3 regions of the Streptomyces sp. BI87 genome follow, and region 3 is predicted to be linked to each of the others. Evidence: riboswitches for the same ligand, from Rfam matches in the RefSeq annotation. Region 3 holds a riboswitch; each other region holds the start of a gene.
The links. Region 3 has a riboswitch for thiamine pyrophosphate ahead of thiC (phosphomethylpyrimidine synthase ThiC). Riboswitches for the same ligand answer to the same signal wherever they lie in the genome.
Positions count from the first base shown of each region.

Region 1: it holds a riboswitch for thiamine pyrophosphate, as region 3 does, so the genes downstream of both, OIM89_RS06335 (thiamine ABC transporter substrate binding subunit) here and thiC (phosphomethylpyrimidine synthase ThiC) in region 3, are expected to answer to the same signal.
Region 2: it holds a riboswitch for thiamine pyrophosphate, as region 3 does, so the genes downstream of both, thiO (glycine oxidase ThiO) here and thiC (phosphomethylpyrimidine synthase ThiC) in region 3, are expected to answer to the same signal.

Region 1 is NZ_CP110079.1:1,502,913-1,506,178, reverse strand. Features, by position in the region: gene rlmN (23S rRNA (adenine(2503)-C(2))-methyltransferase RlmN) at 23-1,135, shown strand; TPP riboswitch at 1,215-1,337, shown strand; gene OIM89_RS06335 (thiamine ABC transporter substrate binding subunit) at 1,417-2,499, shown strand; gene OIM89_RS06330 (ABC transporter permease) at 2,688-3,266, shown strand, end outside.
Region 2 is NZ_CP110079.1:5,296,964-5,300,229, forward strand. Features, by position in the region: gene OIM89_RS23615 (thiazole synthase) at 1-336, opposite strand, end outside; gene thiS (sulfur carrier protein ThiS) at 339-575, opposite strand; gene thiO (glycine oxidase ThiO) at 572-1,798, opposite strand; TPP riboswitch at 1,854-1,965, opposite strand; gene OIM89_RS23630 (NAD(P)/FAD-dependent oxidoreductase) at 2,058-3,245, shown strand.
Region 3 is NZ_CP110079.1:3,470,755-3,474,020, forward strand. Features, by position in the region: gene OIM89_RS15295 (SsgA family sporulation/cell division regulator) at 1-278, shown strand, start outside; gene OIM89_RS15300 (YibE/F family protein) at 322-1,710, opposite strand; TPP riboswitch at 1,782-1,939, shown strand; gene thiC (phosphomethylpyrimidine synthase ThiC) at 1,932-3,266, shown strand, end outside.

The DNA of each region.
Region 1 (3,266 bases), 2.0 Mb from region 3:
CGTCCTGAGGAGTTTTCCGCCCATGGCACCGCCCGCACCCGGAGTGCTCACCTTTGTCGCGCCCCGCGGAGCCAAGAAGCCGCCGCGGCACCTCGCCGACCTCACGCCCGCCGAGCGCAAGGAAGCCGTGGCCGCGATCGGCGAGAAGCCGTTCCGCGCCAAGCAGCTGTCGCAGCACTACTTCGCCCGTTACGCGCACGACCCCGCGGAGTGGACCGACATTCCCGCGGGTTCCCGCGAGAAGCTGCGCAGCGAGCTCCTGCCGGACCTCATGTCCGTCGTCCGCCACATCTCCTGCGACGACGACACCACCCGCAAGACCCTGTGGCGGCTGCACGACGGCACGCTGGTCGAGTCCGTGCTCATGCGCTACCCGGACCGGGTCACCATGTGCATCTCCTCGCAGGCCGGCTGCGGCATGAACTGCCCGTTCTGCGCCACGGGGCAGGCCGGGCTGGACCGCAATCTCTCGACCGCCGAGATCGTGCACCAGATCGTCGACGGGATGAGGGCGCTGCGGGACGGTGAGGTCCCCGGCGGCCCCGCGCGCCTGTCCAACATCGTCTTCATGGGTATGGGCGAGCCGCTCGCCAACTACAACCGCGTCACCGGTGCGATCAGGCGCCTCACCGACCCTGAGCCCGACGGCCTCGGGCTGTCCCAGCGCGGCATCACCGTCTCCACCGTCGGCCTGGTCCCCGCCATCCACCGGTTCGCCGACGAAGGCTTCAAGTGCCGCCTGGCGGTCTCTCTGCACGCCCCCGACGACGAGCTGCGCGACACGCTCGTCCCCGTCAACACCCGCTGGAAGGTCCGCGAGGTCCTCGACTCCGCGTGGGAGTACGCGGAGAAGTCGGGGCGCCGGGTCTCCATCGAGTACGCCCTGATCCGCGACATCAACGATCAGGCCTGGCGCGGTGACCTGCTCGGGCGCCTGCTGAAGAACAAGCGCGTGCACGTCAACCTGATCCCGCTCAACCCGACGCCGGGTTCCAAGTGGACCGCCTCGCGGCCCGAGGACGAGAAGGCGTTCGTGGAAGCCATCGCCTCGCACGGCGTGCCGGTCACGGTGCGGGACACCCGCGGCCAGGAGATCGACGGGGCCTGCGGGCAGCTCGCCGCCACGGAGCGCTGATCACTCCCCACCCCGCACGGGGCGGGGAGCCGTTCGAGTGCGGGGTGTGTGCGCGAGTATCCTGGCCACACACACATACATATTCCGACAGGGGAGCGCCACAGCGCTGAGAGTGCGGCACCACGTGATCCCACGTAAAGGCCGCAGACCCTCTGAACCTCGCCCGGGTCATTCCGGGTAGGAAGTTCGGACCACTCAAGCTGTTGCGCCTTGCCCTGGCGCCGGTCGCCGGTGCCGGGGCAAGGCCGCGTCTCTTCCTGGCATACCCAGGAGGAAATCCAGTGCCCATCGCACGCAACGCCGCCAGGACCGCGCTGGTGGCCTGTGCCGGCTTGTTCGCCGTGACGGCCTGCGGCTCCGGCGACGGCGCCGACGAAGCGCAGTCGAAGCAGGTCACCCTCGTCACGCACGACTCGTTCAACGTCTCCAAGGGCGTGCTCGCCGAGTTCAGGAAGAAGACCGGCTACACCGTGAAGGTGCTGAAGAGCGGTGACGCCGGACAGGCGGTCAACCAGGCCGTTCTCTCCAAGGGCAACCCGCAGGGCGACGTCCTGTTCGGCGTGGACAACACGCTGCTCTCCCGCGCCGTCGACAACGGCGTCTTCGCCCCGTACCAGGCGAAGGGGCTGGACCGCGTCCCGGCGGAGTACCAGCTCGACGGGGAGAAGCACCGGGTGACGCCGGTCGACACGGGCGACATCTGCGTCAACTACGACAAGAGCTACTTCGCCGACAAGAAGCTCGACCCGCCGCGCACCTTCGAGGACCTGGCCGACCCGAAGTACAAGAACCTCCTGGTCACCGAGAACGTCGCCACGTCCTCGCCGGGCCTCGGCTTCCTGCTCGGGACAGCCGCCGAGTTCGGCGACAAGGGCTGGCAGGACTACTGGAAGAAGCTCAAGGCCAACGGCGTGAAGGTCGTCGAAGGCTGGGAGCAGGCGTACAACGAGGAGTTCTCGGGGTCGGCCGTCGGCAAGAAGGCCGGGGGCGACCGGCCCCTCGTCGTCTCGTACGCGTCCAGCCCGCCCGTCGAGGTGCTGTACGCCGACCCGCAGCCCGATGAGGCGCCCACGGGGGTCCTGACCGACACCTGCTTCCGGCAGATCGAGTTCGCCGGGCTCCTCGACGGGGCGAAGAACCCCGAGGGCGGGAAGAAGCTGCTGGACTTCCTGATCGGCAAGACGTTCCAGGAGGACCTGCCGTTGCAGATGTTCGTCCGGCCCGTGGCCGACGACGCGAAGCTGCCGGAGCTCTTCACTGAGTTCGGCGCGGAGGCGGACCGGGCCCGGTCGCTCGAGCCGGAGAAGATCGCCGAGAACCGTGAGGCGTGGGTCAAGTCGTGGACCTCGCTCGTGGTGAAGTGACGGCGCGGCGCGCCGATCCCAGCCCCGCCCGCGGCGTGAGCGCGGCGGACGGGACCGGCGAGGCGCCCGGTACGGGGCACGACGCGAAGGCGCCGCGCGCTCCGCGACGGGGCCGTCCCACGCGGCCGCCCCGTCGCCCCGTCGTCGCAGGTGGCGCGCGCAGTGGGCACTGGGCGCGGGGGGCTCTGATGACCGTCCCCGTGGTCTTCTTCGGCATCTTCTTCGCGTACCCCGTCGCCGCCATCGTCGGCAGGGGGCTGCGGCAGGACGGGGCGTGGCAGTTCGGTGCGTCGCTGGGCGAGGTGCTGGGCGACCCGGACATCGGACAGGTGCTCTGGTTCACCCTCTGGCAGGCGCTCGCGTCGACGGGGCTGACCCTGGTCGTCGCCATGCCCGCGGCGTACGTGTTCGCGCGGCTGGAGTTCCCGGGCAAGAGCCTGCTGCGGGCCGTGGTGACGGTCCCGTTCGTCCTGCCCACCGTCGTCGTCGGGACGGCCTTCCTGGCGCTCCTCGGACGCGGCGGCCTGCTGGACGACCTGTGGGGTCTGCGCCTCGACACCACGGTGTGGGCCATCCTCCTTGCCCACGTCTTCTTCAACTACGCCGTCGTCGTCCGCACCGTCGGGGGCCTGTGGGCCCAGCTCGACCCGCGCCAGGAGGAAGCCGCCAGGATGCTCGGTGCCTCCCGGTTCCGGGCGTGGCGCACCGTCACGCTGCCCGCCCTCGGCCCTGCCGTGGCCGCGGCGGCGCTGATGGTCTTCCTGTTC
Region 2 (3,266 bases), 1.8 Mb from region 3:
CGGGTCCGGCAGCAGGGTCCGCTCGTCGGCGATGACCTCCAGCTTCACCAGGTCGGTGCCGAGCGCCTCGCGGGCCAGGCGCGCGGTGAGCACCGCCTCGCCCGCCGTGTAGCAGCCGGCGGTGTTCGGCAGCACCTGGATCGCCAGGCGCTCCAGCACCGAGAGGACCGAACCGGCCACCCCCGGGTCCAGCCGCCGCATCGCCACCGTCGTCAGCGTGGTGCCCGAGGCGGTCAGCGCCCGCTCCAGCACCTCCAGGCTCGGCGCCCCGCCAGTCCCCATGATCAGCCGGGAGCCGAACTCGGTCCCCCCGATCGTGAACGTGTCGTCCGCCACGGTCAGCCTCCCTGCACAGCGGTGAGCACCTCGACGCGGTCACCCTCGCCGAGCACGGTCGCGGTCCACGCCCCGCGCGGCACCACGGCCTCGTTGACGGCCGCCGCCACCCCGCGCGGCGCCGAGGTCAACTCCGCCACCAGCGCCTCCAGCGTCGTCCCGGCCGCCAGCTCACGCCGCTCGCCGTTGACGGAGACGGCGTACGTCCCCGCCTCGCTCCTCGTGCCCTCGGTCGTCATCGGGCCCCCTCCTGGACGGGCGCGGCCTCGAACCGCCGCGCGGTGAAGGCGTCCGCGTACCCGGGCAGCGCGCCCGTGGTCAGCACGTCCGCCAGGACGTCTCCGGTCACCGGGGTGAGCAGCACCCCGTTCCGGTGGTGGCCGGTGGCCAGGTGCAGCCCCGGCAGGGCGGTCGGCCCCAGCAGCGGCGCGTTGTCCGGCGAGCCCGGCCGCAGCCCCGCCCGCACCTCGGTGAACGGCAGCTCGGTCAGGCCCGGCACCAGCTCGTGGGCGTCCCGCAGCAGCTCGTAGACGCCGCCGGCGGTCACCGTGGTGTCCCAGCCCAGCTCCTCCGTGGTCGCCCCGATCACCAGCTCGCCGTTCTCCCGGGGGACCAGGTACACGTGGCTGCCGCGCACCACCGCCCGCACCGTCCGGCCGAGGAACGCCGCCCCACGCCGATACGCCTCGGGCACCGCCAGCCGCACCACCTGGCCCTTCACCGGCCGCACCGGCACCGCCACCTCCTTGGGCAGCCCCGCCAGCAGCCCGCTGCGGCTCCCCGCCGCCAGCACGGTCTGCCCGCCCTCCACGAGGGTGCCGTCGGCCAGCTCCACACCCACGGCCCGGCCGCCGCGCACCACCAGCCGCCCGGCGGTGGACCGGCACCAGGCCACCCCGGCCCGCTCGCAGGCGGCCACCAGCGCCGAGGCGAGCCGCCGCGGATCGATCTGATGGTCCCCGTCGACCCGCAGGCCACCCCGCACCCCGGGCGCCAGCATCGGCTCCAGCCGCCGGCACTCCCGGCCCGACAGCCACTCCGACTCCAGCCCCGACCGGAGCTGCAGCGCGTGCAACTCCCGCAGGTACGCCCGGTCGTCGGCGTCCAGCGCCACCGCCAGCGTGCCGCAGCGCCGGTACCCCAGCTCCTGCCCGCTCGCCTCCGCCAGCTCCGCCGCGAACGCCGGATAGCGCTCCGCCGACGCCAGGTTCAGGGCCAGCAGCCGCTCCTCGCCGAAGTGCAGCTCGGTCACGGCCGCCAGCATCCCCGCCGCGACCCGCGCCGCCCCGCCTCCCGGCGCCGGGTCCACCACGGTCACCGTCAGCCCCCGCTGGGCCGCCCGCCACGCCGTGACCAGCCCGATGATCCCGCCGCCGGCCACCACGACATTGCGCGCGCCACCTGCCGTGTACACCGCCGTGCTCCGTACGGCCTCGGCGACGGGTACGGCCTCGGGCCCCACCGGAGCCCCGGACGTGGCCGCACCCGTCCCCTCGTCACCCCTGCTGTCGCTGCTGTCCATGGGCTCCCAGCCCCTCCCTTCGCCGGCATGACCCGGATCAGGTACGTACGGTCGGAGGCCGCAGCCTCCCTCTCAGCCCGGTCCGCCGGGCTCCCGCGATTGGTCTGCGGCCAGCCTAGACCCCCGCCCTCCTCGTCCCGTCGCCCGCCCGGAGATCTACAGTGGCCCGGTGAGCGAGACGCATCAGCAGGTTCCCGGCGTGGTGGTCGTCGGCGCGGGCATGGCCGGGGTGCAGACGGCGGTGGCGCTGCGCGAACAGGGGCACGAGGGCCCGGTGACGCTGCTCGGCGCCGAACCCCATCCGCCCTACGACCGGCCGCCGCTCTCCAAGGCCGTCCTGCTCGGCACCGCCGAGGGCTCAGCCTTCGACGTGGACTTCGAGGGGCTCGGCATCGGGCTGCGGCTCGGCGTCGCCGTCACCGGGGTCCGCCCGGCCGAGCACCTGGTCGACACCGACGCGGGCCCCGTCCCGTACACCGCCCTCGTCCTCGCCACCGGCGCCGAACCCCTCGCCCTCCCCGGCACCCAGGACCACCCCGCCGTCCATCTGCTGCGCACCCTCGACGACGCCACCCGGCTGCGGCCCGTCCTCGCCGACCGGCGCACCGTCGTCGTGGTCGGCGCCGGCTGGATCGGCGCCGAGTTCGCCACCGCCGCGCGGGAGGCCGGGTGCCACGTCACCGTCGTGGAGGCCGCCGACCGGCCGCTTGCCGGGGTGCTGCCCGCCGAGGCGGCCGGGCCGATGGCCGGCTGGTACGCCGAGCAGGGTGTCGAGCTGCTCACCGGGGTGGCCGTCTCCCGGGTCGAGGACCACGGGGTGCGGCTCGCCGACGGGCGGCTGCTCCCCGCCGACGCCGTCGTCGTCGGGATCGGGGCGCGGCCCGCCACCGGGTTCCTCGCCGGTTCCGGCATCGCCCTCGACGCCCACGGGGCCGTCCTGGCGGACGGGCTGCTGCGGTCCTCCGTCCCCGACGTGTACGCGGTCGGGGACTGCGCCTCCTTCCCCTCGGCGCGGTACGGGCGCCGTCTCCTCGTCCACCACTGGGACAACGCCCTCCAGGGGCCCCGCACCGTGGCCGCCGCCCTCACCGGGCAGGAGCCCGCCCCCTACGACCCGGTGCCCTACTTCTGGTCCGAGCAGTTCGGCCGCTTCGTCCAGTACGCCGGCCACCACGCGCCCGAGGACCTCCTCGTCCACCGGGGCGACCCCCACGAGGCCGCCTGGTCCCTCTGCTGGCTCTCCCCTGCGGGGGCGCTGCGCGCCGTTCTCACCGTGGGCCGGCCCCGCGACCTCACCCAGGGCCGCAAACTCATCGCCTCCGGCGCGGTGCTGACCCCCTCCCTCGTCGCCGACCCCGCCGTCCCCCTGAAGTCCGCCACGGCCTGACCCCCGCCGGGGTGTGGCTGC
Region 3 (3,266 bases):
GGCGTGAACTGCTGGTCGAGGGAGTTCTGGACGCCGCGGGCGACGGCGACGTCCGGGTCTGCCCGGTGGGGCAGACGGCCACCAGGGAGGTGCACATCACCCTCCAGGTCGGCTCCGAGCAGGCGCTCTTCCGGGCAGGCAAGGCGCCGCTGCTCGCCTTCCTCGACCGCACCGACCGGCTCGTCCCGCTCGGCAGTGAGCGAGCACACGCCGATTTCGACAGCCACCTCGACGACGCTCTGAACCGCATCCTGGCCGAGGAGCAGAGCGCCGGCTGAGCAGGCGGCGCCGGCCCGTCCCGCGCCGGCGCCCAACGTGGTCTCAGCGCTTCCTGCGGCGCCCCCTGCCGCTCCGCGCCGCAGGAGCGCCGCCCACGGGTACCCCTGTGCCCTTGTCCGCCGACACGACCAGTGCCGCCAGCGCCGTCGTCACCGGGACCGAGGCCACCAGACCGATCGACCCCACCAGCGTCCGCACGATCTCCTCCGCCACCAGCTCGCTGTTGGCGACCATGCCCACGCTGCTCTGCGCGATGGAGAAGAGCAGCAGCAGCGGCAGGGCCGCACCCGCGTACGCCAACACCAGGGTGTTCACCACCGAGGCGATGTGGTCCCGGCCGATGCGGATGCCGGCCCGGTAGAGCTTGCGCCAGCCCATCGTCGGGTCCGCCTGGTGCAGCTCCCACACCGCCGAGGTCTGCGTGACCGTCACGTCGTCCAGGACACCCAGGGAGCCGATGATCACGCCCGCCAGCAGCAGGCCGCTCATGTCGATCTCCGGGTAGAGACCGTGGATCAGCCCGGTGTTGTCGTCGGTGTTGCCGGTCAGCGCCGCCCAGCCGATGAAGACCGAACCGAGCAGGCCGATCAGCAGGAGGGAGACCAGCGTACCGAGGACCGCCACCGAGGTTCTCGCCGTCAGCCCGTGGCAGAGGTACAGGGCGATCAGCATGATGGCGCTGGCCCCGACCACCGCGACCACCAGCGGGTTCGAGCCCTGGAGGATCGCGGGCAGGATGAACAGGGTGAGCAGCGCGAAGCTCGCGGCGAGGGCGACCAGTGCCATCAGCCCCCGCATCCGGCCGACCAGCACCACCGCCACCGCGAAGATCGCGGCGAGCAGGGCCAGCGGGAACTTCCGGTTGACGTCGGTGACGGAGTACTGGAGTTCCTCCGGCGCGTCCGGCGCGTAGGCGACCACCACGCCCTGGCCCTGGTGGAGCTTGCGGGAGGCGTCCGGCTGGACGATCTCGGTGAAGGTCCGGCCCGCGTGCGGCCCGGAGGTCACCTCGACGGTCGCCTTCTCGCACTTCCCGGTCGCCTGCTCCTGCGCCGAGCGGCCCTCGGGGGTGGAGGTGTCGCCGTTGGGCGGCGGCTGGGAGACGTTCACGTCGGCGCAGTCGACCCGGTCCACCTTGGTGACCGAGCCCTGCTCCGTCTGCCGGTCCATGCCGACACCGGTCCGCTCGTGCGACGGGGCGCCCCCCGGCCACAGGACGAGCAGCCCGACCACGACTGCGGCGGCGAAGGGAATCAGCACAGCCGCGATCACCTTGCGCAGGTGCTGGGAGACGGGGGCGGCCGGGCCGTGGCTGTGGGAGTGGCCGTGGCCGCCCGTCGGCGGTTCACCCCCCTGGCCACCGGTCCCGGACGGCGGACCGCCCGAGGGGGGCTGCGAGGGCGGCGGAGGCGGAGGCGTCGTCGAGGTCACGGGTCGATCATCGCAAGAGTTGGCGGGGCCCACTGTTCAGCACGGCCGACGGGGCGTTAGCGTGGAGCCACCTTTGTACACGCGGGAGCTCGGAGCACCGGGCTGAGAGGGCGCTGACCTCCGCCGGCCGACCGGTCGTCAACACCGGTCTGGATCGCGGACATCGCTGCGTCGACCGCCGAACCTGTTACCGGGTAATGCCGGCGTAGGGAGTAGGTCTCATGACCACACAGGACGCACGCACGCCTGCCTCCGCACCGAAGAGCGAGGCCGGGAAGTCCATCGGCTGGCACAAGGCGTACATCGAGGGTTCCCGCCCCGATCTGCGCGTGCCGGTCCGCCAGGTGCACCTCACCAACGGAAACGCCGTCACGCTGTACGACACCTCCGGCCCGTACACCGATCCGGCGGTGGAGACCGATGTCCGCCGGGGGCTGACGCCCCTGCGGGAACACTGGATCACCGCGCGCGGCGACACTGAGGAGTACGCCGGGCGCCCCGTCCGCCCCGAGGACGACGGGATCAAGCACACCAGCCCGCGCGGGGGGCTTCGCAACCTCGACGCGGTCTTCCCCGGCCGCCCCCGCAAGCCGCGCCGGGCCGTCCCCGGCCGCACGGTCACGCAACTCGCCTGCGCGCGGCGCGGCGAGGTGACGCCGGAGATGGAGTACGTGGCCATCCGGGAGAACCTCGACCCGCGCACCGTCCGGGACGAGATCGCGGCCGGCCGGGCCGTGCTGCCGGCCAACGTCAACCACCCGGAGATCGAGCCGATGATCATCGGCAAGCGGTTCCTGGTGAAGATCAACGCCAACATCGGCAACTCGGCGGTCACCTCCTCGATCGAGGAGGAGGTGGAGAAGATGACCTGGGCGACCCGCTGGGGCGCCGACACCGTCATGGACCTCTCGACCGGCCGGAACATCCACACCACCCGCGAGTGGGTCCTGCGCAACTCCCCCGTGCCGATCGGGACCGTGCCGCTCTACCAGGCCCTGGAGAAGGTCGACGGCAAGGCCGAGGAGCTGACCTGGGAGGTGTACAAGGACACCGTCATCGAGCAGGCCGAGCAGGGCGTCGACTACATGACGGTGCACGCAGGCGTCCGGCTCGCCTACGTGCCGTTGACCGCCCGGCGCAAGACCGGCATCGTCTCGCGGGGCGGCTCGATCATGGCCGCCTGGTGCCTCGCCCACCACCAGGAGAGCTTCCTCTACACGCACTTCGAGGAACTCTGCGAGATCCTCGCGGCCTACGACGTCACCTACTCGCTCGGCGACGGGCTGCGGCCCGGCTCCATCGCGGACGCCAACGACGAGGCGCAGTTCGCCGAACTCCGGACGCTCGGCGAGCTGAACACGATCGCCAAGCGGCACCACGTGCAGACCATGATCGAGGGCCCGGGGCACGTGCCCATGCACAAGATCAAGGAGAACATCGACCTCCAGCAGGAGATCTGCGAGGAGGCGCCGTTCTACACGCTCGGACCGCTGACCACGGACATCGCCCCCGCCTACGACCACATCACCTCGGGCATCGGCGCGGCGATGATCGGC